3 regions of the Mycobacterium sp. NGS34 genome follow, and region 1 is predicted to be linked to each of the others. Evidence: riboswitches for the same ligand, from Rfam matches in the RefSeq annotation. Region 1 holds a riboswitch; each other region holds the start of a gene.
The links. A riboswitch is a leader RNA that binds a small molecule or an ion and turns the genes downstream of it on or off. The one in region 1 is predicted to bind magnesium.
Positions count from the first base shown of each region.

Region 2: linked by a shared signal. The riboswitch ahead of AC5Y7V_RS12615 (PPE family protein) and the one ahead of AC5Y7V_RS22510 (Rv1535 family protein) in region 1 are both predicted to bind magnesium.
Region 3: linked by a shared signal. The riboswitch ahead of AC5Y7V_RS02415 (hypothetical protein) and the one ahead of AC5Y7V_RS22510 (Rv1535 family protein) in region 1 are both predicted to bind magnesium.

Region 1 covers NZ_JCALDM010000010.1:30,266-40,201, reverse strand. The annotation lists gene AC5Y7V_RS22535 (DNA polymerase IV) at 1-1,100, opposite strand, end outside; gene AC5Y7V_RS22530 (class I SAM-dependent methyltransferase) at 1,135-1,704, shown strand; gene AC5Y7V_RS22525 (hypothetical protein) at 1,704-2,186, shown strand; gene AC5Y7V_RS22520 (hypothetical protein) at 2,255-3,148, opposite strand; gene ileS (isoleucine--tRNA ligase) at 3,276-6,401, opposite strand; gene AC5Y7V_RS22510 (Rv1535 family protein) at 6,699-6,920, opposite strand; M-box (ykoK) riboswitch at 7,225-7,394, opposite strand; gene AC5Y7V_RS22505 (TetR/AcrR family transcriptional regulator) at 7,508-8,146, opposite strand; gene AC5Y7V_RS22500 (NAD(P)H-dependent flavin oxidoreductase) at 8,143-9,267, opposite strand; gene AC5Y7V_RS22495 (carboxymuconolactone decarboxylase family protein) at 9,307-9,870, opposite strand.
Region 2 covers NZ_JCALDM010000004.1:199,877-209,812, reverse strand. The annotation lists gene AC5Y7V_RS12645 (sterol desaturase family protein) at 1-108, opposite strand, end outside; gene AC5Y7V_RS12640 (NAD(P)/FAD-dependent oxidoreductase) at 172-1,371, shown strand; gene AC5Y7V_RS12635 (MgtC/SapB family protein) at 1,386-2,093, opposite strand; gene AC5Y7V_RS12630 (DUF732 domain-containing protein) at 2,218-2,544, opposite strand; gene AC5Y7V_RS12625 (PPE family protein) at 2,571-3,986, opposite strand; gene AC5Y7V_RS12620 (PPE family protein) at 3,989-5,305, opposite strand; gene AC5Y7V_RS12615 (PPE family protein) at 6,253-7,446, opposite strand; M-box (ykoK) riboswitch at 7,861-8,032, opposite strand; gene AC5Y7V_RS12610 (PPE family protein, SVP subgroup) at 8,104-9,372, opposite strand.
Region 3 covers NZ_JCALDM010000001.1:487,405-497,340, forward strand. The annotation lists gene AC5Y7V_RS02400 (DUF1214 domain-containing protein) at 1-703, shown strand, start outside; gene AC5Y7V_RS02405 (acyltransferase family protein) at 912-2,909, shown strand; gene AC5Y7V_RS02410 (O-methyltransferase) at 2,913-3,572, opposite strand; M-box (ykoK) riboswitch at 3,685-3,856, shown strand; gene AC5Y7V_RS02415 (hypothetical protein) at 4,116-4,325, shown strand; gene AC5Y7V_RS02420 (NRAMP family divalent metal transporter) at 4,369-6,126, shown strand; gene AC5Y7V_RS02425 (NADP-dependent oxidoreductase) at 6,118-7,062, opposite strand; gene AC5Y7V_RS02430 (hypothetical protein) at 7,197-7,808, shown strand; gene AC5Y7V_RS02435 (L,D-transpeptidase) at 7,888-8,643, opposite strand; gene AC5Y7V_RS02440 (LysR family transcriptional regulator) at 8,930-9,862, shown strand; gene oxc (oxalyl-CoA decarboxylase) at 9,846-9,936, opposite strand, start outside.

The DNA of each region.
Region 1 (9,936 bases):
ATGTGCTGCGGGTCGGAGGCCTCCCCCGACAACTCGAGGTCGGGGAACAGCGACTCCTGACGGACGTCGCTCAACCCCGAAAACCCCACGCCGAGAAGGCGAATCGGCCCGATCTCGCGGGGGTCGAGCAGCAGCCGGCGGGCCACCGCGGTGAGCGCGCCGGGCTCGGTGGTCGCGTAGGGCAGCGTCGCCGAGCGGGTCAGCGTGCTCATGTCGGACTTCTTCAGCTTCACCGTGACCGTGCGCGCGCCGCGGCCGTCGCGCAGCAGGCGCTGGTGCGCGTGCTCGGCGATCGGGTCGATCGCGTCGCGCAGTTGCTCGAGGCTGGTCAGGTCGGCGGCGAAGGTCGACTCGGCGCTGATCTGCTTGGCCACCGCACGCTCGGCGACGGGGCGGTCGTCGATGCCGCGGGCCAGGCGGTGCAGCGCCGGCCCGACCGTCGCGCCCAGGATATTGGCCACCTCGGCGTCGGTCAGCGCGGCCAGCTCACCGATGGTCTCGATGCCCAGCCGATTCAGCTTCTCCTCGGCGACCGGGCCGATCCCCCACAGCCGCCGCACCGGCAACCCGCCCAGCAGTGCTTGCTCCTCGGCACGCCGGACCACCCGCACCCCATCGGGTTTGGCCAGTCCGGACGCGATCTTGGCGATCTGCTTGCCCGAGCCCGCCCCGACCGACGCGACCAGGCCGGTCTCGTCGCGAATGCGCCGCCGCAATTCCTCGCAGAACGCCTCGACGTCCTCGGCCGGCGCCCCGGCGAGGTGCGGCGGCTCGCCGAAACCCTCGTCGACGGACAGCTGCTCGACGACCGGTACCAGGCCGCGCGCGGCGTCGAAGACCCGGCGGCTGGCCAGCCCGTAGACCACACCGCGCGGCGGCAGCACCACCGCGGTCACCCCGATCAGCCGGCGCGCCTGATGCATCGGCATGGCCGACCGGGCGCCGAACACGCGGGCCTCGTAACTGGCGCCGGCCACGACGCCCCGCCCACCCAGGCCGCCGACCAGCACCGGCCGCCCCCGCAGGGTCGGTCGGGTGAGTTGTTCGACGGAGGCGAAAAACGCGTCCATGTCCAGGTGCAGCACCCACCGGGACTCCACGCCTTCAAATGCTATTGGTCTACCGTCGTCGGGTATGGCAATGAACCTCGCGCATCGACGGATTTGCAGCTCGGACCGCTGGGCCAAGCAGGTGGAAGACGAGCTGCTGCCGTGGGCGCTGGCCGACGTGGACCTGGGCGACAACACCCTTGAGATCGGACCCGGTTACGGCGCGATTCTGCGGGTGCTGGTCGACAGGACGCCGAAACTGACCTCGGTGGAGATCGACACCCCGATGGCGCAGCGGCTGCAGCGGCTCTACGGCGATCGCGCGCGCATCATCAACGGCGACGGCACCAATACCGGGCTGCCCGACAACGAGTTCAGCTCGGTGGTGTCGTTCACGATGCTGCACCACGTCCCGACCGCCGAGCTGCAGGACCGGTTGTTCGCCGAGGCCTTCCGGGTGCTTCGACCCGGCGGCGTCTTCGCCGGCAGCGACAGCGTCACGTCGCTGCGGTTCCGCCTCCTGCACTTCCGCGACACCTGCAACACGGTGGCACCGGAAACCTTGCCGGATCGCCTGCGGGCGGCGGGTTTTCGCGATGTGCAGGTCGAGGTTCGCGGCGGCCGGCAGCGCTGGCGGGCGGTCAAGGGCGCCTGATGGACGACGCGTCGCCAACGCGATGGGCGCGACTACGCCGCCAATGGGCCGAGCGGCTGGAACCCGGTGAGCAGGCCACCGTGCTGGCCTGGGCGTCGTTCACCCTCACGTTCGCCGGGCTGCGCGGACTCACACATTGGATCCGCGCGGGCCACGGCCCGTCGGGTGGCGGCATGAACCTGGGCGGCAAGCACTTTCACCACTACAACATCGGTATCGGGATGCTGGCGACAGTGGCCGGCGTCGGTCTGCGGGGAACGGAAAAGCAGCGACGACATCCCGCGGCGGCGGTCGCATTCGGTGCCGCGAACGCGATGATTGTCGACGAGCTGGCCCTGCTGCTGGACCTCAAGGACGTCTACTGGGCTCAGGAGGGCCGCGAGAGCGTCGACGTCGCGGTCGGGGTCATCGCCACCGGCGCGACCGTCGTGGCGGGCATGCCGTTCTGGCCGCACGCCCACCGCGCGCTGCGCGACCGCTAGCTATCGAGCCGGGAACGCACAAGGGCGAGACCGGCTACAGACTCCGGCCTCGCCCTATGCCCAGCGTTTCACTTCTTTCCGGGGATCACCTGCGGGTGAAGCGGCTGCTGCTGGACCGGCTGCGGGTGCACGGGCTGCTGCTGAATCGGCTGCGGGTGGATCGGCTGCTGCTGGATCGGGTGCTGCTGGCAGGCAAGGCATTCGATCGGTCCGTGGCCGCCACCCTGCTGAGCGCCACCGCCCTGCTGCTGGCCACCACCCTGCTGCTGGCCACCGCCCTGCTGTTGGCCACCGCCCTGCTGCTGGCCACCCCCCTGCTGCTGACCGCCGCCCTGCGGCTGACCGCCGTCATGGTCCGTCGGCACGGGCACGGGGATGGGCACGGGTACCACCACCGGGGGGATGTTGACCGTCACGTTCGGCGGGGGCGGCGGCGTGCCGGGGTCGGCCGGCGCGGCGGGCGGGGTACCCGGGTCGGCGGGCGCGGCGACGACCGGCGCCGGTGCAGTCCACACGGGCGCGCTGCCACCGCCGACGGGTCCGCTCGGCAGTTGCGCGGCGTCGGGAGGCGTGGCGATGGACGGCGGCGCCGGCGCCACGGGCGGCGGCGCGACCGCGCTGGCCGACTGGGGCGTCACCGCACTGACGCTGGAGTTCGGCACGACGACGGCCGGCTTCTCCTGCTTCGAACCGGTCCCGTCGATGAGCATCATGCCGAGCCCGCCGACCACGCCGAGTCCGGCGATCACAGCCGCGGCGGCCAGGACGGTCGTTGCCCGCGAGCGCGGCTGCTGGGTCACGGTCGTGGGCGCGAAGTCCGCAAAATTCGCGGGCTCCGACAGGGATCCGTCCTCGATCGCCGGGTCACCCAGCGGGCTCGACGCCCACGCCTCGGCGACCGTCAGGTCCTCGTGCGGGATGGCGGCGAAGGTGGCGGACTGGAAGTCTTCGATGGTGCTCATGGTGTGTTCCTTTAACTGTGGTCGCGGCCCCCGTTGGGCCGCCGTCACAGGTAGGAGCAGCGAGCCCCGTCACCTCGGACACATTTTTGGAACTTTTTTTCGGACTTTTTTTCCAGCCCGGTCGGGCTCACGCCTTGGCGATGCTCACCCGCACGCCGTCGCCGATCTCCGAGCCGTCGGCGGGCTCGCCGAACTCGAAGCTGGTGGCCAGGATCTCCCCCGCGATCAGGTCGCGGTGCGTGTGCGCCCAGTCGGCGCGCTCGCCGGGCACCGACATCACCACGCTGATGCGGTCGGACACGTCCAGCCCCGTCGACTTGCGCAGCTCCTGCAGCTCGCGGATCCGGTCCTTGGCCCAACCCTCGGCCTCCAGCTCCGGGGTCACCGTGCCGTCGAGCACGACCAGACCGGAGCCGTCGGGCAGCGCCGCCGTGTAATCGGGGTCGGCGGCCACCAGCCGGGAGCTGTACTCCTCGGCCTGCAGCACAGCCGGGCCCGCCGTCAGGGTGCCATCGGGGTTGACGACGCCCTCGCCGGCCTTGACCGCCTTGATCGCGGCCTGCACGTCCTTGCCCAGCCGCGGCCCGGCCACCCGCGCGTTGACCGTCAGCTCGAACCGGCCGTATGTGTCGATCGCGTCGGTCAGTTCGACCCGCTTGACGTTGAGCTCGTCGGCGATCAGGTCCACAAACGGCTCGAGCCGCTGCGGGTCATCCACGGCCACGGTCAGTTTCGGCAACGGCAGGCGCACCCGCAGCTTCTTGGCCTTACGCAGCGACGACGCCGCCGAGCAGACTTCGCGGACCTGATCCATCGCGGCGACCAGGCCGGGATCGGCGGGCACCGCGTCCGCGTCCGGCCAATCGGTCAGGTGGACCGAGCGGCCGAAGGTCAGGCCTCGCCAGATGATCTCGGTGACCGACGGCAGCAACGGTGCGGCCAGGCGGGCGCTCACCTCCAGCACCGTGTGCAGCGTGTCGATGGCGTCGGCGTCTTCCTCCCAGAACCGCGAACGTGACCGCCGCACATACCAATTCGTCAGCGCCTCGGTGAACTGGCGCAGCTGCTCGCAGGCCCCCGAGATGTCACAGACGTCCATCGACTCGGTGAGGTCGTCGCGCAGCTCCGCCAGCTTGGCCAGGATGTAGCGGTCCAGCACGTTGGCCGAATCCGTTCGCCAATTACCGACTTTCGGCGCGTAGAGGGCCAGGAAGCTGTACGCGTTCCACAATGGCAGCAGCACCTGGCGCACGCCTTCGCGGATGCCCTGCTCGGTGACGATCAGGTTGCCCCCGCGCAAGATCGGCGAGGCCATCAGGAACCACCGCATCGCATCCGAGCCGTCGCGGTCGAACACCTCGGAAACGTCGGGGTAGTTGCGCAGCGACTTGCTCATCTTCTGCCCGTCGGAACCCAGCACAATCCCGTGCGCCACACAGGTTTTGAACGCGGGACGATCGAACAGCGCGGTGGCCAGCACGTGCAGGGTGTAGAACCAGCCGCGCGTCTGCCCGATGTATTCGACGATGAAGTCGCCCGGATAGTGGCCGTCAAACCAGTCGCGGTTCTCGAACGGGTAGTGCACCTGGGCATACGGCATCGAGCCCGAGTCGAACCACACGTCGAGCACGTCGGGGATGCGCCGCATCGTGCTGCGGCCCGTGGGGTCGTCGGGGTTGGGCCGGGTCAGCTCGTCGATGTAGGGCCGGTGCAGGTTGGTGGGCCGCACCCCGAAGTCGCGCTCCAGCTCGTCGAGGCTGCCGTACACGTCGATGCGGGGGTAGGCCGGGTCGTCGGACTTCCACACCGGAATCGGGCTGCCCCAGTAGCGGTTTCGGGAGATCGACCAGTCGCGCGCGCCCTGCAGCCACTTGCCGAACTGGCCGTCCTTGACGTGTTCGGGGTACCAGGTGATCTGCTGGTTCAGTTCCACCATGCGGTCGCGGAATTCGGTGACCGCGACGAACCACGACGACACCGCCCGATAGATCAGCGGGTTGCGGCAGCGCCAGCAGTGCGGATACGGGTGTTCGTAGGTCTCGTGGCGGACCAGCACCGCGCCGTTGGCCGCCACCGGGCCGCTGCCGTTCTTCAGGTCGCGGATGATGTTCGGGTTGGCGTCAAAAACGCGCTGCCCCTGGTAATCCGGGACCGTGGAGTCGAAGCGGCCCTTGGAGTCGACCGGGGTGGCCGGGGCGATGCCGGCCGCGTCGCAGACGGTCATGTCGTCCTCGCCGTAGGCCGGCGCCATGTGCACGATCCCGGTGCCGTCCTCGGTGGTGACGAAGTCACCGCGAAGCACCTGAAAAGCGTTGGCCGTGTCCATGAAGTAGGGGAACGGCGGAACATACCGCGTGCCCAGCAGGTCCGCGCCCCGGTACGTGCCCAGCGCCTCGGGCTCTTCGCCCAGCTCGCGGGCATACGCGGCCAGCCTCGCCCCGGCCAGCACGAAACGGCGCTCCCCCACCCGCACCTGCACGTACTCGACGTCCGGGTTGACGGCCACCGCCAGGTTCGACGGCAGGGTCCACGGCGTCGTCGTCCACACCAGCAGGAAGGCGCCGTCCAGCTCGCCGCCGACCACCTTGAAGCCCACGGTCAGAGCCGGGTCCTGGCGACTCTGGTAGACGTCGTCGTCCATCCGCAATTCGTGGTTGGACAACGGGGTTTCGTCGCGCCAGCAGTAGGGCAACACCCGATAGCCCTCGTAGGCCAGGCCCTTGTCCCACAGCTGTTTGAACGCCCAGATCACCGACTCCATGTAGCTGGGATCCAGCGTCTTGTAGTCATTGTCGAAGTCGACCCAGCGAGCCTGGCGCGTCACATACGCCCGCCACTCGTCGGTGTAGCGCAGCACCGATTCGCGGCACGCTTCGTTGAACGCGGCGATCCCCATGTCGTCGATCTGGGACTTGTCGTTGATGCCGAGCTGGCGTTCGACCTCGAGTTCCGCGGGCAGCCCGTGGGTGTCCCAGCCGAACCGGCGCTCCACCTTGTAGCCGCGCATGGTGCGATACCGCGGCACGATGTCTTTGACATAACCGGTGAGCAGGTGACCGTAGTGGGGCAGCCCGTTGGCGAACGGCGGCCCGTCGTAGAACACGTACTCCGGGGCGCCGTCGCGGCGGGCGATGCTGGCCCGGAAGGTGTCGTCGCGGGCCCAGTAGTCGAGAACCTCGCCTTCGAGCGCCGGGAAATCGGGCGCCCCGCCGGCCGGCTTCGGGTACGCCTTGACGTCCGCGTTCTCGGTCACGATCTGTGTCGTCTCCTGTGGCCTCGATACTCAGGCCGGGGACGACGACGCGCAAGGTGCGCGAGCGCCGCGGTACCACCCCGCTTGCCGCGCTCTCACGCGACCGCTCGATGAGGGCTGTGACGGGCCTACCCGTTCGGTTCTACTGGGCCTGCCGGCCGTTCTTCCGAAGGCTCCCCGGTGATCGCCGGATCGATGCCAGTGGCTCGATTCTACTCAAACCCCGCGCTCCAAGGGGCTACCTGGCCTCAGGGCAGGCCTGCGGCCGGGTAGCCCCTTGGAGCAAATAGAGCACCATCAGGCCCGGACTTCCAGCACACCCACCCGCCACAGCGCGGCGTACACGTGACGCACGCCGATGGCCAGGAAGTGGGCGGCGCCGTCCACCAGCGGATCGCTGATGACGACGGTCGTGCCCTTCTTGGGGGCGGGGGCGGGCGCGGGGGCCGGGGTCGTGTCGCGCACCACGGTCAGCTTGGGCGCGACGGTTACCACTTCGTCGTGCAGAACTGCGGTCATGATCGTCTCCTCGGAATCCAAACGAGCGGATGGAGTCAAAACAAGAGCTTTGATTGGACTGACGTGTCCCATCCCGTTGGGGTTCCGATCCGAGAACGCTTGGCCGGTAAGCCTATTAGCGTTGCGGCGACTCAGCCGAGAAGCGCCGGAGGTCGGATCGGGACGGAACACAGCCCGGACTTCGACCCGGACTATCGCTGGAACTCATGCGTCCCTCACCTCCTCGACGGTCACGACGCGCGTGCGGTTGCCCGCGCGATCCACGCGCACCAAAAGGAGTACAGGAACCGGCCAATGCCGGAGATCCGCACCCCTCTCGTCAGAGCTTTGGCACTACACGACGTGTCCGATTCCTCGGAAGCCACCTGGGCTCAACCCTTAAGCCGGGAGGAGCTGTCCTGACCCGGGGCGTCTTTGGACGTTCGGGGTCAGTGGCCTGTATTCGTGTAGACGCCTCACCTAACGAGGTGCATACGCGACCGATAATGCACGACCGCCACGACACGGTCAATGTGATCTGGTCGGTGTCGCCGAATCTTTATGCAGTCATTACGTGAACGCACAGGCGTTAACAAGCTGCGGGCGCGCTAGCCCCCGGCGCCCCGCGGGCGCAGCCCGTCCAGGACCAGCGCCACCACGAAATCGGCCACCTGAGCAGCGGTGACGTCGTCGTCGGTGCTCAGCCGCCGTTGCGCCAGCTGGCCGACCAGCGCCGCCAGCGTGTACGCCACCATGCGCGGCGGGGCGCTGACCACCTCGCCGCGCTCCTGGGCGGCGACGATGAAGCTTTCGATGTCGTCGATGAACCGCTCATAGATCCCGCCGAGATGTCTTTCGAAGCGCTCGCCCAGCGCGCACGGGTCGCGCAGGAGCAGCTTGACCGTCGCCTTGTCGGACTCGAAGAACTCCAGCGTCGCCCGCACCGCGACCCGAAGCGACTCCTCTCGCCCGACGTCGCGGGCCGGAACCCCCAGCGCCGCAACGACATGGGTGCGCAGCGCGCTCTCCTCGGCCGCCATCAACGCGTGGAACAGCTCGTCCTTGGAGTCGAAGTACCAATAGACCGAGCCGTAGGCCAGGCCGGCCCGCTTGGCGATGTCGGCGATCGTCGTCGCGTGAAACCCCTTGCGCGCGAACACTTCCTTGGCGGCCGACATGATCTGCTCGCGCCGCTGCGACTTGTCCTCGTCGCTGACCGCGCGGCGCCGGCGGGCCGCGCTGGTCACGTATCGACCAGGCCGTCGAGCCGGCCGATGGTGTCGATGAACTCCTCGACCATGTCGAGCACCACCGAGCGGGCGGGGCGGACCCGGTCGAGCGACCCGACCACCTGGCCGACGAAGTACGTCGCCAGCTCGCGCGCCTTTGACTCCGGATTGGTGGCGGCCTGGTTGATGCGCACCTGGGAGCCGGTGACCAGGGCGGTCTGCAGCGGCATGCCGAGCGGATCGGGGGTGTCCGGGCGCGCCCACTCGTCGGTCCAGGCGGTGCGCAGCATCCGCGCCGGTTTGCCGGTCATCGATCGGGAGCGCACCGTGTCCGAGGAGCTGGCCGCCAGGAACTTCTCCTTGACCACGGGAACCGTCTCGGCCTCCTCGGTGGTCAGCCACACCGAGCCGCACCAGACCCCCTCGGCCCCCAGTGCCAGGGCGGCGGCGACCTGGCGGCCGCGCGCGATCCCGCCGGCCGCCAGCACGGGCACCGGTGCCACGGCATCCACCACCTCGGGCACCAGCACCATGGTCGCCACCTCGCCGGTGTGGCCGCCCGCCTCGGTGCCCTGCGCGACGATCAGGTCGACGCCCGCGGCCGCATGCCGCCGCGCGTGCTGCGTGGTGCCGGCCAGCGCGGCCACCACGACGTCCCGGTCGTGGGCGCGCTGGACGAGGTCGGCGGGCGGCGGCCCGAGGGCGCTGGCGATCAGCCGGATGTCGTGCTCGAAGGTCACGTCGAGCAACGGCTCGTAGCCCTTGGGCGAGATGTTGAGGCCGCCGGACGACGCCCTGGGCTCCTCGGCGGGGGCCGCGACGCCGTAGCGGGACAGAATGTCCTCGACGAACGCGCGGTGCTCCTCGGGCAGCAGCTCGCGCGCCTGTTTGGCGTCGATGCCGCCCTGCTCGGCGCCGACGTACTTGGGCGGCAACAGCAGGTCGACGCCGTACGGCTTGCCGCCGGTCTGCTCCTCGATCCAGGTCAGCTCGTTGTGCAGGCGCTCGGGACTGTGCGCGACGGCGCCGAGGATGCCGAGCCCGCCCGCGTTGGTCACCGCGGCGACGACGTCGCGGCAGTGACTGAAGGCGCAGATCGGAAATTCAACGCCGAGCATCTCGGCGGCCCTGGTTCGCATCGCCCGACGCTAAGAGTTACTGACTGATAAGTCAATCGGTTAAGGCGACCGGCCGTCCGGCGGCCAGCTGGACACGCCCTCCTCCAACGGGACCTGGAGGCTGCGCAGGACCGACGAGACCATTCGCCACGCGCCGATGGCGGTGACAAGCTCGATGAGAACCACTGTGTCGCTGTGCAATTCGCGCTCGCACGCGGCCCAGCTCTCGTCGCTTACCGCGCCGTCGCGCACCACGTCGTCGGTGGCCGCCAGCACCGCGCGCTCGGCCGGCCCGAAGCCCTCATACGACCGCCAATCGCGCACGCCGAGCAGGTCGTCGGCGCTCACGCCCAGCCCCGACGCGACCCGCCAGTGCTGCGTCCACTCGTAATCGCACGCGGTGAGCCAGCCGATCCGCATGATGACCAGCTCGCGCAACCGCGGGTCCAGGCTGCCGTGCCAGAGCATGGTGGCCAGCAGGTCGTTGATGCCGCGCGCCAGCGGTGGATGGTTCAGCAGCACCTGGAAGATGCTGAGCTCCGCCATGTAGTCGGGCACCGCGGCCTCGTCGGCGGCGGCCTTGGCCACGTCAAGCGGCAGTCTGGGGACCCGGGCTCGCCCGATGGGTGGGGTCATGGTGTGAGCACTCCGTCCACTGGTGGACACCTCGCGTTCACCGGCAATGGTAGT
Region 2 (9,936 bases), on a different contig from region 1:
CGCGGTCCATTCGATGGTCAACAGCAACAGGAAGAACGGGATGGCGAACAGCACCGGGTCGCGTACCTGCGGGGGCAGCGCGAACCAGAACCCGGTGACAGCATTCACACCGATAGATTACGACCATCGGCCGACTCTGGTAACGGCACGTACCAAAGAGGTGTTGAGCACTTGACCGAAGTGGTGGTAATCGGCTCGGGGTTCGCCGGGTTATGGGCGGCACTCGGCGCGGCCCGGCGGTGCGACGAGCTCGCCATCCCCCCGGGCGGCGTCGACATCACCGTGGTGAGCGGCAAACCCTTCCACGACATCCGGGTGCGCAACTACGAAGCCGACCTGACGCCCTGCCGAATCCCGCTCGCCGACCTGCTCGACCCCGTCGGCGTCGCCCACGTCGCCGCCGAGGTGACCGGCATCGACACGGGCGCCCGCACGATCACCACGTCGAGCGGCGCCACGTACGGGTACGACCGGCTGGTGCTGGCGTCGGGCAGCCACGTGGTCAAGCCCGCCATCCCGGGGCTGCGGGAGTTCGGGTTCGACGTCGACACCTACGACGGCGCCGTCTCGCTGCAGCGCCACCTGCGCGAACTCGCCGGCGACTCGCCGACGCCCGCGGCGGCCACCGTCGTCGTGGTCGGTGCCGGACTGACCGGCATCGAGGCGGCCAGCGAGCTGCCAATTCGGCTGCGCGCCTTGTTTTCTCGGCGAGGAATCCCTCCTCGGGTGGTCCTGGTCGACCGCAACCCTCTGGTGGGCTCCGACATGGGGTCCTCGGCGCGTCCGGTGATCGAACGGGCCCTGTCCGACAATGGGGTCGAGATCAGAACGGGCACCGGCGTCGCCGAGGTGACCGAGCGGGGCGTGACGCTGTCCTCGGGGGAACAGCTCGAGGCGGCCACCGTGGTGTGGTGCGCCGGCATGCGGGCGAGCTCGCTGACCGAGCAACTCGCCGTGCCGCTCGACCGACTGGGCCGGGTGCAGGTCGACGACTACCTGCGGGTGGTCGGTGTGCCCGGTGTTTTCGCCGCCGGCGACGTGGCGGCAGCGCGCATGGACGACGACCACCTGTCGGTGATGTCGTGTCAACATGGGCGTCCGATGGGCCGCCACGCCGGCTACAACGTCATCAGCGACCTGTTCGACGAGCCGATGCTGGCACTTCGAATCCCTTGGTACGTCACGGTTCTCGATCTTGGCCCGGCGGGAGCCGTCTACACCGAGGGGTGGGATCGGAGGGTGGTTTCGACCGGGCCCGAGGCCAAGGCCACCAAGCAGACCATCAATGCGAGGCGGATCTACCCCCCGCTGAGCGGCAGCCGCGCCGAGCTGCTGGCCGCAGCCGCGCCGGAGCTGCAGGCGCGCCCCTGAGCGCACCGAGTCGGTCAGTCCGCCTGTGCCTTTTCCCCCGCGTACCACTGCACCGCGCGAACCCCCGGCTGCAGCGAGAGCTCCGCCACCAACCGCTCGAGCTTGGCCGGTGTGGGGCCGTCCATCAGCAGGTGCGCGGTCAGGGTGAGTTCGTCGTCGGCGGCGTGCCCGGTGTGGATGCCGCGCAGCGTGATGTCGTTGCCGCCGGCGTGCTGGACGATGTGGGCGCGGGCGTACTTTTCGGACTTCGGGCGACAGACCACCTGCACCAGGTAGGGCTGCAGGCCTTCGTCTTCCTCGGCGGCGTCTTCGCGGTCGATCAGCCGCCCGAGCGGGCGCCCGAATAGGTGGATGGCGACCACGGCGCCGGTCGCGATCGCGGTGAAGACCAGGTGGCCCGAGGCGGCCAGCACGCCCACCGCGGCCGAGCACCACAGGGTCGCGGCGGTGTTGAGGCCGCGCACATTGAAGCCGTCGCGCAGGATCACGCCCCCGCCGAGGAATCCGATCCCGGACACCACGTAGGACGCGGCCCGGGTGGGGCTGCTGTCCTCGGTGACGACGGAGTAGAGCACGAACAGCGTCGCGCCGCCGGCCACCAGCGCGTTGGTGCGCAACCCGGCCATGCGGGCCCGCCACTGCCGCTCCATCCCGATCAGGGCGCCACAGCCCACCCCGACGCCGAGCCGGAGGGCGAATTCGGCGACGCTCAACGTCGTCATGACAGCGCACCTCCCTCCCCCGTCGGACGGCGGCAGCTAAGCACGCTCAGGTAAACGGCAGGTGGACCGCACCGGATCGGGTCGCCTGGTCGTCACTGTGCCGCAACCGGCGGGTCATCCGGTGCTAGGCCTTGGAAAGTTGGTGCGGGCAATAGAATTTCGCGGAGATCATGGCGAAGTTGGATGCGTTCTCCATGTCCATGCCGGGGTTGTGGGTCTTCACGTCGTGCACCAGCTCGAGGCCCGACTCGCCGTTGTTGAGGCACGTGCACACGGCTTTGGCCGACGCGACGGCGGCGTCCGGGCTCGAGTAGCTGATGCCGACCTGGTGCAGCGCGGCCAGGAAGCCGGCATCGTCACCCTGCGGGGGCGGGGGCGGATCGGCGTGCGCGGGCACGGCCAGGCCGACCGTCATGGTCACGGCGCCCGCGAGCGTTAGTAGTCTCTTCATTCGTCTCCTTCCAATTCTGTTGCGCCCTAACCCGATTGCGCGTCGGACGGGACGACCTGTGGCCTGTCGCCCTTCCTGAGGTGCACCGCGTGGATGCCGGGCTTCTTCGCCAGCTGCTCGAGCAGGGCGTCGAGGCCTTCCTGGTCGACGTTGTGGTGCTGCACGCTTTCGGGCTGTTCGGATATTTGGGCCACCAGCCGCTTGAGGTTTTCCGGCGAGTGGGCGTCCTTGAGGTCCTTGATGGGTTTGATGCGGCCGCGCACGCCGGCGCCGCTGAGCGCGCTGGGGGCCCCGGCGCCGAAGGCGCTGCCCAGCATCCCGGCCACCGACATGGCGCTGAGCAACCCACCCTCCCCGAGCGCGGCGGCCGGGACCGCGTCCGGCCCGGCGGCCGACAGCGCGGCGGCCACCGTGCGGATGGCCGGGGTGGAGGTGGCCCAGCTCGGCGGGACGGACAGGTGGCCGACGAGAGTGCCGGCGTTGCCCATGCCCGCCGAGACCGAACTCGTCAGCCAGCCGCGCCCCCAATTCGGCGCGCCGAGCCCGGCGCCCAGGGCGTCTTTCGGGAGCGCCGCGTAGGCCGGTGGCGGCGCGAACTTGAGGAACTGCGACACGGGAAAGTTCGTCAGCAGCCCGATGTCGTTGAACTGGGTGGTGAAGCCCAGTGGGACCTTCACCGCGTTGTACAGGGCCATAAAGGTGCTGGCCCCGCTGGGCCCGAACAGGCCGTTCAGCAGGCCGTTGACGGTGGTCGTGTAGGAGGTGCTCAGGTTGGCGCCGGTTTGCAGCAGTGCCGACAACGGCCCGCCCGCCGTCGTCAGCGACGACGACAGGGACGAGACGATCGACTGCGCGCTGCCGGCTGAGGTGCCGGCGGCCTGGGTCAGCGCCGCCGCCTGGCCGGCCAACCCGCCCGCGTTGGTGATCTGCGGCGCCTCGGTGAACGGGGTGACGTCGGCCGCGGCCGCCGACGAGCCGGCGTAGGTGTCCATGGCCAGCGCGTCCTGGGCCCACATTTCGGCGTACTGGATCTCGGTCGCCGCGATCGCCGGGGTGTTCTGCCCGAAGACGTTGGTCGCCACGAGCTGCGCCAGTTGGCTGCGGTTGGCCGCGATCTCCGCCGGCGGCACGTGCGCGGAAAACGCCGTCTCATAGGCCGTTGCCGCCGCGGTGGCCTGGGTGGCGGCCTCGGCGGCCTGCGCGGCGGTGCCCTGCATCCAGGCCAGATAAGGAGTCACCGCGGCGGCCATGCTCACCGAGGACGGGCCCACCCACGCGCCGCTGGTCAGGCTGTCGATCACCGACGTATAGGAGGAAACGGTGGACTGCAGTTCGCTGGCCAGCCCCTCCCAGGCGGCGGCGGCCTGGCGCAGCGAGCCCGATCCGGGGCCCGCGTAGATCCTTCCCGAGTTGAACTCGGGCGGAAATGCTGCGTAAAACATGGTCACTCCTCGATGGCCGGGATGACGATGATGGTGGCCGCCGCGGGATCGGCAGCGACGACGCCACCGAGCGAGGCCGCGGTCGCGCCGCCGGCGCCGGCGGACTGGAAGGCCGCGGCCCCGACCGCGCGTCCGGCCAGGCTGGACAGGGCCATCTGGCTGAAGACGCCTTCCTCGCCGGCGAGCGAGGCGATCGGCGCGGCCGCCGCGTTGGCCGGCAGCACCTGGGCGAGCGTTTTGATCGCGGGGGCGGCCTCGGTCCAGCCCTGCGGCACCGACAGGCCGCTGACCAGGGCCGCCTTGCCCATGGCGCCCTGCGCGCCGACGGCCGAACTCAACATCGGCTTGACGGCGCTGGCACCCTGCGTCAGCGGCGCCAACGCCCCGGAGATGGCCTTCGGACCGGCCAGATAGGCGGCGGCCCCCTGCCCGTTCTGGCCCCAGGCGTAGGCCTGCCCGAACGACAGGAACGGGCCGCCGGGTATCGCCGTCCATCCCTGCAGGGAGTAGGGCCCGGTGAGGGTCGACATGATGGTGTTCCAGTTCGCCAGGTCGGTTCCCAGACCCGCCGGCCAGGACGACGTCGGCGGCAGGTTGACCAACTGCGGCAGGGCGAGCCCGGACAACAGGTTGGTCGACCCCGTCGTCGGCGAATTCAGCAGGCCGCTACCGAGGCTTTGCAGCGCGGTCGGGAGGGAGTTGATCAGCTGGGACAGCTGCGTGCCGATATTCAGGCCGCTCGCCCCTCCGGCCTGGGAGACCGCTGCCGCCTGCGCCGGCGCGGCCGCGGCGTTCGTAGTCTGCGGCGGCTCAGTGAACGCGGTGAGCTGCGACGCGGTCGCCGACGAGGCGGCGTAGGCGTACATGGCGGCGGCGTCCTGGGCCCACATCTCGGCGTATTGGGCTTCGGTGGCCGCGATGGCCGGGGTGTTCTGGCCCAGGAAATTGGTGGCGATCAGCGTCATCAGCAGGGCCCGGTTGGTGGCGATCACCGGCGGCGGCACCGTGGCCGCAAAGGCCGTTTCGTAGGCGCCCGCGGCGATTTTTGCCTGGCTGGCCGCCTCCTCGGCCTGCGCGCCGGTGGCGCTCATCCAGGCCACATACGGCGCCGCCGCCGCTGCCATCGCGATCGAGGAGGGCCCGGTCCACGGCCCGGTCGCGAGGCTCTCGATCGTGGCACCGTACGAGGCGGCCGTCGACTGCAGCTCCATCGCCAACTCGTCCCAGGCTGCCGCGGCTGCCAGCATCGGCCCCGACCCCGCGCCGACATACATCCGCCCGGAGTTGATCTCCGGTGGTAGCGCCCCGAAATCCAACATCTATTTCCTCCCGCTCCCCTAAGTGGCCGCCATGGTAGGCGCGGCTTTCGGCCGCGTCCGCAACCGTGCGGCAGCTCTAATGGAATCCATGGAATCCGCTGTTGAATTCACGCGTTGATTTGACGTGTATGACGGCAACAGGGTTCCACGCTCCTAGTGAAAAAGGGTCAGAGGCGGCGGCCCGCCCGATCGATCAGGCGCCGCTGCCTTATGTAGCGATCATCGTGATTGCAACGTATTCATCGTGCGTTCCTGGCGTGTAATAGTAAGGTAAACGACAGGTGTCACAGCGGGCTTGCGCCTGTGAGGATGCTGCTCATCAGCTACCACATGTCTGTGCGGAAACCATTGTCCAGTCTACTAGTAGGCAATTTTCAGCAACCATCCAGAAATGCCGCCTAATTTGTCCATGCGTAAACAGACCTTATCGCCGGGCCGCGGCGTTCCGGCGACTCGGCGATAGTCAACCTCTGCAATTAATGAAACGCGTCGTCGCTATTGAACAACGTTAAGCAATTAACATATTTGTCATGTCAGAGTGTGAAATGTCGGCGCATGCGTGGCGCGCATTTTGCCCACGGGCCCGCACGTCGACCGCAATTCTTATGCGACGCATCTAAACCGGCTCGAGCCGACGGCACCGTCGCCGCCGGCAAGTGTTGTGCCGACCTCTCCGGGCCCGTTTGCCCTCGCTTTCGCCCGGTCACGGCAGGTCAACGTCGCCGAATCGATGGTTTGTCGTCATCTGGTGCTCCCCTAAATTTCACCTAGCGTACGCATTCGTTGCTGGCCGAACGCTGATTTGCTGCTGGAAGTTTGCTGTGAGCGGCGGGGGTCGATTCGCCGTGGCCACCGCGCCGCAGCGCTGCCCGGCGGTGTGATCGCGAGGTTGCGGAAAGCTCAATCCGCGCGGGCGCGACCTGTGAGGCGGCGCCCTGCGACCGGTCCTAGCCGGCCGCCGGGGGGCGAGCGACGAAGGTGGGACGGAAGCCATACTGCGGCACTGCGCGCCCGTAGGGTTGTGCGCCCGTGGCTCCGATCGGCACCCCGGGCATGCCGGCCGCCATCGCCGGGGGCGCAACCATCGGCGTTCCACCGAGCGACGACGCGAGCGGCCCGGCCAACGGCGCGGGCGCGGTCCAACTCGGCGGCACCGACAGCGCGCCGATCGTCGGCGCGTGCCCGAGCCCGGTCGAGACGGCGCCCCCGACGGCGGGGCCCGCGACCGCCTCACCGATCGCGCCGTCGATCGCCTGGCCGGCCGCGTCGGCCGCGTCGCCGGCGGCCCCCTGGCCCAGCAGGCTCAGGAACGGGGCCAGCGTGTTGCTGGGCATGTAGAACCCGGATGAGAAGGCGGTGTTCCAGATGTTGGCGTTGGGTCCCCACTGGGCCCAAAGGTTGTCCAGCGTGGCGGATCCCGACCCCGACCCGGTCAGGAGCCCCATGACCTCCGACGCAGGAGTCTGCGACGACGCGGGCGACGCCAGCCCCTGCAGCGCGGAGGGCAGCGCGGCCATCAGCTGCGACATGGTGCCCTGCTGAGCGCCGGCCGGGGTGGCGACGGCCTGGGCCACCGCCGCCGACTGGGCGCTCGGCCCACTGGGGCTGGTGGTCCGCTGCGGCTCGCTGAACTGGCTCAACTGGGTCGCGACGGCGGACGAGGCGGCGTAGCCGTACATCGCGGCGGCGTCCTGGGCCCACATTTCGGCGTACTGGGCCTCGGTGGCCGCGATCGCCGGCGTGTTCTGACCCAGGATGTTGGTGGCGATCAGCGCCATCAGCTGGGCACGGTTGGCCGCGATCACGGCCGGGGGCACCGTCTCGGCGAACGCGGCCTCGTACGCCGCCGCGGCGCCCTCGGCCTGTACCGCGGTCTGCTCGGCCTGCTCGGCCGTCGTGCCCAACCAGGCCGCGTATGGCGCGGCGGCGGCCGCCATCGCCAGCGAGGCCGGGCCGTGCCATTCCTCACCGGTCAGAGCCGTCAGTACCGCGCCGTAAGACATTGCGGTGGAATGCAATTCGGCGGCGAGCCCATGCCAGGCCGAGGCGGCGGCCAGCATCGGGCCCGAGCCCGGCCCGGAGTACATCCGGCCGGAGTTCACCTCCGGTGGGAGGATTGCGAAGTCGAGTGCAGCGGTCATCGTCGGCCCCCTCCCCTAGCGCGCCGCGACTGGAGTGGCGTGCCTGCTGAAATATGTTGTGGCTGTGACGAATTCGTGGGCCGCATCAGCGAGCGCGGCCGGGCGTGCGAAGACAAGCGACATGGGACTACTCCTCACGGATAGAGGGTGACCCGGGCCGGCCGGCAATGATGACTGGTTTTCAGCGCAATCCACGGGCGCGATCCGCTAGGCGGACGCGTCGGTACGAGGTCTGGCGGGGTGAGCCGTTCAGACGGTCAGAAAGGGGCCGGGGCCGGATCGAATCGAAATGGTCGATCTGGAATATGGACTATCGCCGAGACTCATTTCGCTCTCACCTCCTCACGGCCTGGGCACACGGGGATTCCTTCGACTCGCACACGGGGTGAAGGTCCCGGGCTGAAACTCCCGGAGGCCGCACCCCTCTCGTCAGAGCTTTGGCACCACACGGCGTATCCGATCTGAGCCGGAAGCCACTTGGGCTCAACCCTTAAGCCGGGAGGAGCTGTCCTGACCCTGGGCGTCTTTCGACGTTCGAGGTCAGTGGCCTGTATCCGTGCAGACGCCTCACCTAGCGAGGTGCTTGCAGAGGCCATGGTGGCACCCGGGCAGCGGATCAGTCAAACCAGCTGCCACACGTTCGCAACGATTCGGCCGTCATCCCGCGGCCGGGGGGCGCGGCATCACGGTCACGCGGAAGCCGTAACGCGGGCCGTGGCCGTACCCTCCCGCGGCCGTCGCGGCGGGCATGCCCGGCATACCCGGTATCGGTCCCGGCCCCGCTCCCACGGCACCGGCGCCCGGACCGACCGCGTTGGTCCAGCCACCGCCGGCGAAGGTCGCCCCCGCGTGGTTCTCCACCTGCGCGGCGGCCGTCCAGGCCTGCGGCACGGACAATCGCCCGACCAACGCCGCCTGGTTGGTGCCGCCCGAAATCGCTGCGCTCAGGTCGCCCGCTATGCCTCCCGGGGCGGCCCCGGGCGTCAACAGCGGCAACCACCCCGGGTTCCCGGCGCCGGCGCCCATCGGTGGCAGCGCGGTGGCCCCGGGCGTCGAGGAGACCGCCACCGCATTGATATCCGACATCCCGGCCGTGACAGCCGGTTCGATGATGGCGGGACTGACGTAGCCTGCGGAGACGAATCCGTTGACGAACGACGAGTTCAAGAACGTGCCGATCGCGTTGCCGTCCGCGCCGTCCAGGAAATTCAGGATCGCGTCGAGCAGCCCCTGCCCCGGGATGGCCGCCGCGGGGTTCGCGACAGTCGACAGCGGTGACGAGAACCCTTGCAGCGCAGTCGGGATCGCGGACAACAGCTGGTCCATCGTCTGGCTGCCGGTGCCCGCCGCCGTGCCCGTGGCCTGCGTGACCGCCGAGGCCTGCGCGGCCGGCCCGGCCGGATTGGTAGTCTCCGCCGGTTGATCGAACGGCGTCAGCGTCGAGGCCGCCGCCGAACTCCCGGCATAGCCGTACATCGCCGCCGCGTCCTGGGCCCACATTTCGCCGTACAGCGCCTCGGTGGCGGCGATCGCCGGCGTGTTCTGACCCAGGAAATTGGTCGCAACCAGCGCCGCGAGCAGGGCACGGTTGGCCGCCACCTCCGCCGGGGGCACCGTCATGGCGAACGCCGCCTCGTAGGCCGCCGCAGCGGCCGCCGCCTGGGCGGACGCCTGCTGGGCGAGCGCCCCGGTGCTGGTCATCCACTGCACATAGGGCGCCGCGGCGGCGCCCATCGACGCGGAGGCCGGCCCCATCCACTCCTCGCTCGTCAGCCCCGTGATGACCGAGTCGTATGACGCCGCCGTCGAACCGAGCTCCGCACCGAGCGCGGCCCAGGCCGTCGCGGCGGCCATCATCGGCGCCGAGCCCGGCCCGGCGTACATGCGGGCGGAGTTGACTTCCGGTGGTAGTGCTCCGAAATCCATTGCCAACACCTCCCTTAACCGGCCGTCACGGTGTCGGCGGCAAGCATGGCTGCGTTGCGCGGTGATTTCCGTTGTGTTACAAAGAAATACATCGGACTACTCCTTCGAAAAAGCGGATAGTCCGACCCGGCTACGGGCAGGTAACCGCCGAGCGATGTCGGGTGTTGCCGAATCAAACGGCGGCGGCGCGCCGCGACCGGATCGGAAAGAAACGGTCGTTGTTCTCATGCGTTAACAGTCAATTCGGCCAGTGCGCCCACCTCCCGTCATCGCCCGAGGCGCTCACGGACGGGCGCCATGGTTGCCCGAATCGGGACGAGACCCGGCGAAAACCATGCGTAGGGCAAAGCCGCCTGATTTCTAGGCGTCTTGCGACGATAGACCTAAATCCCCTTCTCAAGACCCATTTCCGCGGGGAAACTGCGCTCGGCGATGAGCGTTGAGGATCATGGTGGCACCGGTGCGAACGCCCGGCAATGCGAACCGCTCACCCATTGGAAATTAATAGAAAGCTCATAGAAATCGGCGCCCGGCCCCCGATCGCCGCGAGAATCACCACCCGCC
Region 3 (9,936 bases), on a different contig from region 1:
CACCGCGGATTCGCGCAAGCTGTTCATCCGCCAGGGCTTCGACCGCTGGGACGAGAACCCCGCCCGGATGCGGATCGAGCGCGTCGACATGACGTCGCCGAAGCCGCTGCCCACTCCCGCCACCATGGTTGCGGCCATGCGCTGGGCCGGTGATTTCGTCACCGGGCTGATGAGCGACTGGCCCGAGTTCCCTTTCACCCACGGCGGCGTCGACCGTGAACATCCGAACCGGTTTCCGCGCCCCGACGCATCCGACGCGGACGGCAAACGCGGCCGGACCGCCGCCAACATGTACTGGGAACTCGGCCCCGACGAGGCCCTCATCGTGGAGTTCGACGCCCACGAGGGCTTGTGGATGATCACGAACATGGGGGCCTACTTCACCAGCATGGACTTCCTCTACCGGCCGGTCAGCTACACCCCGAGCCGCGCATCGGTCGACGACGACGGCAAAGTCAGACTGATTCTGGCCCACCGGGACCCGGGCTTTCACAACTGGATCGACACCCAGGGATTCGAACGCGGGAACCTGACCTACCGCCACATGCTCGCGGGCCAGCCCGCGACGCTGACCACCCGGCTCGCCAAACACGCCGAACTGGCGCAGGCGTTGCCCCCGGAAACCGCGCGCGTCACCGCCGCCGAACGCACCGCTTTGATGTGGGAACGCTTCAACGGGATCCGCAACCGATTTCCCCTCTGATGCGGCTTCGAGCGCGCGTGTCTTCCGCGTATCCGGGCTGCCTCGCAACTAGGCTGGCTGCGATCAAGAGGAGGGGCAGCGACGTATCGGCATCAATCTTGGCGCCGGGCGACAAAGTGGCCAGGGCGCTTTAACCGCGGACACTGAGCCGGGCGGGAGGCACCCCGCACCGGCGCGTTCTGATCGGCGGCCGCGATGGGTCGCCCCGGTGCGCCGGGTGGGCCGGCTCGCGATCTGGGATCAACCGGAGCGGCGCAACGGCATCCCGGCGCTGGACGGGCTTCGCGCGATCGCGGTCACCCTGGTGCTCGTCGGGCACGGCGGCATCCCCGGCGTGGGCGGCGGCTTCATCGGCGTCGACGTCTTCTTCGTCCTCAGCGGATTCCTGATCACCGCGCTGCTGCTGGACGAGCTGCAGCGCACCGGTCGCATTGGGCTGACCGGCTTTTGGATCCGGCGGGCGCGACGGCTGCTGCCGGCCCTGGTGTTGATGGTGCTCACCGTGGGCGCGGCCCGCGAACTCCTGCCCAGCCAGTCGCTCACCGGGTTGCGCGACGACGCGATCGCCGCGTTCCTCTGGGTCGCGAATTGGCGGTTCGTGGCCCAAAAGACCGACTATTTCACCCAGGGCGCCCCGCCGTCGCCGCTGCAGCACACCTGGTCGCTCGGGGTGGAGGAGCAGTACTACTTCGTCTGGCCGGTCCTGCTGATCGGGGTGACCCTGCTGCTCGCCGCGCGGGCCAGGCGCTACTTCAGGCGGGCCACCGTCGGCGGGGTGCGGTTCGCCACCTTTCTGATCGCCACCGCCGGCGCGCTCGCTTCCGCGGCGCTCGCCATCGTCCTGGCCTCCGACTCCACCCGGGACCGAATATATTTCGGCACCGACACCCGCGCGGAGGCGTTGCTCACCGGTGCCGCGGCGGCGGCACTGCTGGTTAGGGATTGGCCGTCGATGAACCGCGGCTGGTGCCTCATCCGGACCCGGTGGGGGCGCCGGGTCGCCCGTGTTCTGCCGTTACTCGGTCTGGCGGGGCTGGCGGCGGCGACCCACTTCGCGTCGGGCCGCGCCGGCGAGTTTCGGCACGGCCTGCTGATCGGCGTCGCGGTCGCATCCGTCGTCGTGGTCGCCCCGGTGGCGATGGAGCAGCGTGGTGCCGTCGCCCGCATCCTGGCCCTGCGCCCCCTGGTGTGGCTGGGCACCATCTCCTACGGCGTGTACCTGTGGCACTGGCCAATCTTTCTGGCCCTCAACGGAGAACGCACCGGATGGTCCGGCCTGCCGCTGTTCGCCGCCCGGTGTGGCGCCACGGTGGTCGTCGCCGCCGCCTCGTGGTGGCTGATCGAACAACCGATCCGGCGGTGGCGGCCGGCGCGGGTGCCGCTACTGCCGCTCGCGGCGGCCACCGTGGCCAGCGCCGCCGCGGTGACGCTGTTGGTGATCCCGGTGGGCACCGGGCCCGGCTTGCGGGAAGGCCTGCCGCCGGGGGTCTCGGCGGTGGCCGCGGTGTCGCCGTCCCCGCCCGGCGCCGGCCGGCCCGCACCCCGCGATCCCCACCGGCCCTTCACCGTTTCGGTGTTCGGCGATTCGATCGGGTGGACCTGGATGCACTACCTCCCGCCGACGCCCGGGTTCGCGTTCCTCGACCACACCGTCATCGGCTGCAGCCTGGTGCGCGGCACGCCGTACCGGTACATCGGCCAAACCCTTGAGCAGCGACCGGAATGCGACGGCTGGCCCATCAGGTGGTCGGCGCAGCTCGGCCAGGATCAGCCGGACGTGGCGCTGCTGATCATCGGCCGGTGGGAGACCGTCGATCGTGTCAACGAGGGGCAATGGACCCATATCGGTGACCCGACCTTCGACGCCTACCTCAACGGCGAATTGCAGCGGGCGCTGAACATCTTGAGCGCCAACGGTGTTCGTCTGGTGGTGGCGACCGTGCCGTACAGCCGGGGCGGCGAGAAGCCGGACGGTCGCCTGTATCCGGAGGACCAGCCCGATCGCGTCAACCTGTGGAATACCATGCTGCGCAAAACGGTTGGCCAGCGCGGCGGCGTCCAGGTCCTCGACCTGAACAAAAAGTTATGCCCGGACGGGGTTTACACGGCCAAGGTCGACGGCATAAAGGTGCGCAGTGATGGCGTCCACCTCACCCCTGAAGGGGTGAAATGGCTGACGCCCTGGCTCGAGGAATCCCTGAGATGACCGTTAATCGCCCGTGCGGCAGCTGATTTCCATGCTGTCGGTCTCCCGGACCAGGAAGTTGAAGCTGACGTATCCGTTGTCCGGGTCACGCACGCGGTCGAGATAGGGCCGCATGTCCGCGGCGCTGGCGTTGTCGGCGACGATCAGGGCACCGGTCGACAGGCGCGGTTCGAGCAGTTCGAGCACCGGCAGGTAGAGATCCTTCCACCCGTCGAGCAGGACGAAATCGACGGCACTGTCCAGTTTTTCCAGCGTGGTCAGCGCGTCTCCCTCGAGGATGGTGATCACGTCGTCCAGGCCGGTCTCGGCGAACGTCTGCCTGGCCGCGGCGATCTTGGTGGCGCTGAGCTCGGTGGTCACCACCCGGCCGGCGCCGTTGTCGCGCACCGCCGAGGCCAGGTGCACCGCGGAGATTCCGAAGGACATGCCGAACTCGACAATGGTCGTCGGCCGGGTCGCCCGCACCAGGGCGTAGAGCAGTCGACCGGCCTCCGGCGTCACGGGGATGTAGAACTCGCTCATGGCGTCGGCGCGCTCCTGCGCGCTCATCGGTCGGTCGAAATCGCTGAATTTTTCACGCAACGTCGACATCTGGTTCTTCGTCTCGGTGTACATCCGGTCGAGCACCGTCGCGACCCTGTGCGCCTGCAAAGTATTAGCCATGGTTTCGAGGGTAGTCGCGGCGGCAGATGGGCCCGTTGGGTTAACAGAAACCAACGTAATGGTTGCGTAAAGCAATTTGACGCGCATTGCGTCGCGGTGCAAGATGGACGGGCAAGCACCTCGGTAGGTGAGGCGTCTGCACGGATATAGGCCACTGACCCCGAACGTCGAGAGACGCCCCGGGTCAGGACAGCTCTTCCCGGACCCAAGGGTTGAGCCCAAGTGGCTTCCGGGACCACCGGATACGCCGTGCAGTGCCGAAGCTCCGACGAGAGGGGTGCGACCGGCGGTTTTCGCCGGTCATTTCGCTTCCTCCCGTTCAGGTGACTGTGACGACACCCGCGTGTGTCCCGGCCGTGAGGAGGTGAGGGCGAGATGAGTCCCGGCGACAGTCCGTATCCCAATTCCGTCTTGTCCCGATCCGGTTCCGGCATTCTCTCCGCCGCCTGATTTCTCGGGTGCTCGATAACGCTGCGCGTCAAGCACTTTGCGGGCGGCCAGCGTATGCCACGGGCCGATCGGACCTCCCGACAGGAGACGATCATGGCTTTTGTTGTTACACACCGTCCTACCGGTCCTCAGCGGGGACGCGGCCGGTCGATGCTGCGCATCGGCCGCCTCCTGGTCAGCAAGCTGCACGCGCGCAGCGCGCTGACCCCGCAGGAGCGGGCCAACCTCTATGTCTCGCGGATGCCGATTGCGGTTATCTCGGCATCGTTGGGCGCGCACCCGTCGGACAGCGCCCGCCGCTGATTCGCCGACCCGAGCCGAACTTGGTTGAGATAGCGAGGATTCGATGACGTCGATTTCCGCGGAGCTCGAGGGCGGCGCACGCACCGAGGCGCCGGTCCAAGCCGTGCTGGATTCGGCGCACGCCGGCGACATCGTCGGCGCGTTCGGCCGCATCCGCCGCGACGGCGGGGGCACCGGCCGCCGCTGGCGGCGGCTGCGGACACTGATGGTCATCACCGGCCCCGGGCTGATCGTGATGGTCGGCGACAACGACGCCGGCGGCGTCGCGACGTACGCCCAGGCGGGGCAGAACTACGGCATGGGTCTGTTGTGGACGTTGGCACTGCTGATCCCGGTGCTGTACGTGAATCAGGAGATGGTGCTGCGGCTGGGCGCGGTCACCCGGGTCGGCCACGCGCGGCTGATCTTCGAGCGCTTCGGCAAGTTCTGGGGCGCCTTCAGCGTCGGTGATCTGCTGATCCTCAACGCGTTGACCATCGTCACCGAATTCATCGGCGTATCACTGGCACTCGGGTTCTTGGGCTGTCCCAAGGCGATCGCGATCCCGGCCGCCGCGGTGTTGTTGTTCGCCGTGGTGGCCGGGGGGTCGTTCCGCCGCTGGGAGGGCCTGATGTTCCTGCTGATCGCGGTGAACGTGCTGATCGTTCCGCTGGTATTGATGGCGCACCCCACGCTGAACGCAACGGCGGGGGGACTGGTGCCGCAGTTCCCGGGCGGCCTCAACTCCACCGTGCTGCTGCTCGTCGTCGCGATAGTGGGCACCACGGTCGCGCCGTGGCAGCTGTTCTTTCAGCAGTCCAACGTGGTCGACAAGCGCATCACGACCCGCTGGATCGCTTACGCCCGAGCCGATTTGATCATTGGCATCGTCGTCGTGATGGCCGGCGCGACGGCCTTGATGGCGGTGACGGCGTTCGGGTTGGCCGGCACCGCCGACGCCGGTGCCTTCACCGACGCGGGTGCGGTCGCCTCGGGCTTGTCCCGGCACCTCGGCGGCACGGTGGGCGCGCTGTTCGCGATCATCTTGCTGGACGCGTCTTTGATCGGTGCCAACGCGATCGGGCTGGCCACCACGTATGCCGTCGGCGACGCCTTGGGCAAGCGGCACTCGCTGCATTGGAAGATCAGCGAGGCCCCACTGTTTTACGGCGGGTACGCCGTGCTGCTCGCGGTGTCGGCCGGGGTCGCGTTCAGCCCGGACCACATCCTCGGCCTGGTGACCCAGGGCGTGCAGGCCCTCGCGGGTGTCCTGCTGCCCTCGGCGACGGTGTTCCTGGTCCTGCTCTGCAACGACCGCGCGGTGCTCGGACCGTGGGTAAACACGGTGCGGCAGAACATCGTCGCGTGGACCGTCGTGTGGTGTCTGGTGGTTTTGTCGTTGGCCCTGACGGCGACGACGTTCTTCCCTGGTCTGTCCACGGCCACCATCGAGGCCGGACTCGCGGCCGGCGCCGCGCTCGGCATTCTGGGCGGTGCCGTCTCGATCATCGCCGGCCGGCGGCATCGCGACCTGCGGGACGCGGAAGCCATCGCGGGGGCGCTCGGCGGTGGCCTGGATCCCAATGAGGTCGAGAAGCTCGAGGACGCACCGCTCCTCACGCGCGCCGAACGGCGGGCCGTGCGCCGACAGGATCGGGCACACTGGCAGACCCCCAACCTCGCCGTGCTCGACCGGCCGACGATGTCGCCGATCCGGCGGGCCGGGTTGCTTACCCTGCGCGGCTATCTGGTGGTGGCCGTCGTGTTCGTGATCATCAAGATCGTGCAGGCCGGAGTCATCGGGCCGGCCACGTCATTGTGAACCGTTCGGCAGCAGAACGATTTTGCCGCGGGTGTGGCGCTTTTCCAGTTCCTCGAACGCATCGGCGACGCGGTCCAGCGAGTAGGTTCCTGCTACCTCGAAATCGATGGCGCCCGTAGCGATCAGGTCGGCCATCTCGGCAAGCACTTCCGGCGTCGACGCGTCCACACTGCCCTCGGTTTTGGCGCCGACCTCGCCGGCCTTCTGGAACGAGATGATGGTCTCGATCCGTTCGGGCGCGACGCCGAGATCCAATGCGAGCTGGATGTAGTCGGGGCCGAACAGGTCGATGAACGCGTCGATCCCGTCGGGCGCGGCCTCTCGCAGCCGGTCGGCCAGGCCCTCTCCGTATTCGACGGGGGTGACGCCGTGTGCGCGCAGCCAGTCGGCGTTGCCCGGGCCGGAGATGCCGAGCACCACCGTCTTGCGCAGGGCCAATAGCTGCACGACGAGGCCGCCGACTCCGCCGGCGGCCGCCGAAACGGCGATTGTTTCGCCCGGTTGGGGGTCGACGGCGCGAACGGCGGCATAGGCCGTCGCCCCGACCACGTACAGCGAACCCGCCACCTCCCAACTCAATTCGTGGGGCTTGCGAATGAGTTGGTTTTCCGGGACGGCGGTGTGCGTGGCGTGGCTGGACCGGCGGAAGCTGAAGCCGAGGACTTCGTCGCCGACGGAAAGCCCCGTGACCCCCGGTCCCACGGCGGTCACCACTCCGGCGAGGTCGCTGCCCTCGCCGGACGGAAAGGTGGCGGGGAACATGTCGTGCATCGCCCCGCTTCGGATGGCCGCCTCGCCAGGATTGATCCCCGCGGCGCGAACCTCGACCACCACCTCGCCCGGGCCGGGCGACGGCATGTCCACATCCGCCACGTACAACACGTCGCGGCCCCCGTAGCGGTCGAATCGAACCGCTCGCGCCACCCCAGCCGACATCTGGTCCCCCTCATCCCGTGAATAGGCACCGCCTGCGGCCAGCATAGGCGTGTGCCGTCCCCTTGTTACCGTCCGCATTTCGCAGTAGCGTCAGGCGCCGCGGACGGGACAGGGATGGACACGGAGGGAACCCCATGAAGCTCGCTCGGATCACCGTCGCCGGCTGGGCGGTCGCCGCGGTAGTCGGCGCCGCGACCACCGGCTGCGGTGACTACCATCATTCGTCCCCCTCCACGTCCCTGCCCGGGGCCACGTCGTCGACCGGTTCGAGCGCGGTCACGAGCCCTGCCCCGGGACAGCAGACCGATTACAGCAATTTGCTGATCAAGGCCGGCGACATCGGCGGCGACTTCACGACTCCGCAGCCGCCGGTGCTGAACCCGAACAACGCGCCGGGCGTCGCGCAGCTTTTCGCCAATGCCGACAACAGCCGCCGGATCGGGGCCACGATCCTGATCGTCGCCGACCCGAAGGTGGCGGCGGCGGGAATCGAGAACACCAAGGCCAACTACGCGGGCAAGGTCAGCGGAACGTGGCAGCCCGTCGATATCGGAACCAACGGGGCGATGATTTCCGGTAGCGCCCCGGGCAATTCCCAGGCGATCACGGTCGTCCTCTTCAACGAGGGCAAGGCGCTGGTCAACCTGGAATTCGACAGCGCCCCCAACGATCCCATCGATCCTGGCCTGGCGATCGACGTCGCCCGCAAGCAGGACGCGGCCATCAAGGGCGCTTTGCCCGCCTAGCCCAAATCGGGCCGGGCTACCGCAGTTCCAAACGTCTGGGCGCGGAATGCCTTTGTGCGCACCGGTTTCGGCCGGGCGGTCAGGCCACGACCTGGATGGGATCGCCGACGTTGACCTGGTTGAAATACCAAGCCGCGTTATCCGGGCTCAGGTTGATGCATCCGTGACTGACGTTGGCGTGGCCCTGCGAGTCGACCGACCACGGCGCCGAGTGCACATACACGCCGCTCCAGGTGACCCGCACCGCGTACTGCGCCGTGATCTTGTAGCCCTCGGGTGAACTCAGCGGGATCCCGATGGTCCGCGAGTCCATCACGACGCTGCGTTCCTTTTCCAGGGCGGTGAAGTTGCCGATCGGGGTGGGGCGGCTGGGCTTGCCCATCGATGCCGGCATCGTGCGCAGCACTTCGCCGTTGCGGCTGACGGTAAAGGTGTGCCCGGACAGGCTGGCGACGCCGAGCAACTCGTCACCGGTGTCGAAGCCCGTTGTGAGGGCCTGCACCCCCACCGAGACATGCGTGTGGGTGGGCCAGTAGTGGTTCGGAACCCACTGGACGACGTTGTTCTCGACCCACTCGAAATGGCCGGGCATGTCGCTCGGCGACGTGACGTGGATGGTCCGTTCGGCGGCGGTGCGGTCGGTGACCGGGGCGGTGAACGTGACCACGACCGGGTGCGCAACCCCCACCAGGGCTCCGTTAGCGGGCAAAACGGCGGCAACTCCGGGGACCGGCTCGGGCAGCGGGACGGCGGCCACGGTGCGGGCGCCGCTGCCCAACGCGCCCATGCCGACGATCGCTACCATAACGAATAGATAACGAACCGCTCGACGCATGGCGCTTACCCTTTGCGATGGTTGGACGGACACAACGATATTCTACTGGTTGTCGGCGCATTCCGGTTTTCAGCAAACATTGCCGTGTTCGCTGGATCCGCCGCCCGCCGCCACTCGGGCCGGCCCGCGGCGCGCATCACGACGCCGCCCACGCCCGAAAAGCGTTGAACCGTCGGAGGCCGCGCAAAACCGGTGGCGGCACAACGGCTTTCGCGGCAGCAAAGCCGTGTTAGCCTCAGCCAGGCCGGTGCCCGATGGCCTAGCCCGAACATCAAGGAGCGCGCGGGTGCTTTTCCGTCAACTGGAGTACTTCGTGGCGGTCGCCCAGGAGCGCCACTTCGCCAGGGCGGCCGAGAAGTGCTACGTCTCACAACCCGCGCTATCCGCGGCGATCGGCAAGCTCGAACGCGAGCTCAACGTCACGCTGATCAACCGTGGACACAGCTTCGAGGGCCTCACGCCCGAGGGCGAGCGACTGGTCGTGTGGGCCAAACGGATTCTCGCCGAACACGACGCGTTCAAGGCCGAGGTGCACGCAGTGCGATCCGGCATCGCGGGAACGCTTCGGCTGGGCACGGTGCCCACCGCCTCCACGACGGCGTCGCTGGTGCTTTCGGCGTTCTGTTCGGAGCATCCGCTGGTGAAGGTGCAGATCCTCTCCCGGCTGGCGGCCACCGAGCTGTACCGGCGCGTGCGCGAGTTCGAGCTGGACGCCGCCATCGTGCACACCGCCACCGACGACGCCCACGACGTGAACCTGGTGCCGCTCTACGAGGAGCACTACGTGCTGCTGTCGACGGCCAGCATGCTGCCCGCCGGCACGTCGACGCTGACGTGGCCCGAGGCGGCGCAGCTGCCGCTGGCGCTGCTCACCGCCGACATGCGGGACCGTCAGATCATCGACGAGGCCTTCGCCGGTCACGGCATCACCGTCACCCCGCAGGTCGAAACGGACTCCGTCGCTTCGCTATTGGCGCAGGTGGCCACGGGCAACTGGGCCTGCATCGTCCCGCACACCTGGCTGTGGACGTCGCCGCTCGGAACGGATATCCGCGCGGTCGAGATGGTCGACCCGGCGCTGAAGGCCGAGATCGCGCTGGCCACGAACTCCTCCGGGCCGGGCTCGCCGGTCGCCCGTGCGCTGACCGCGTCCGCGCAACAGTTGCAGCTCAACGAGTTCTTCGACGCGCAACTGCTGGGCATCACGCGCCGGCGCTGACCACCGGCGGTGCCGCCGCCGCGCTGCTCGGGTTGAGCGCCGCCAGGTGTCCGCTTTCCACACCGGCGGCCGGG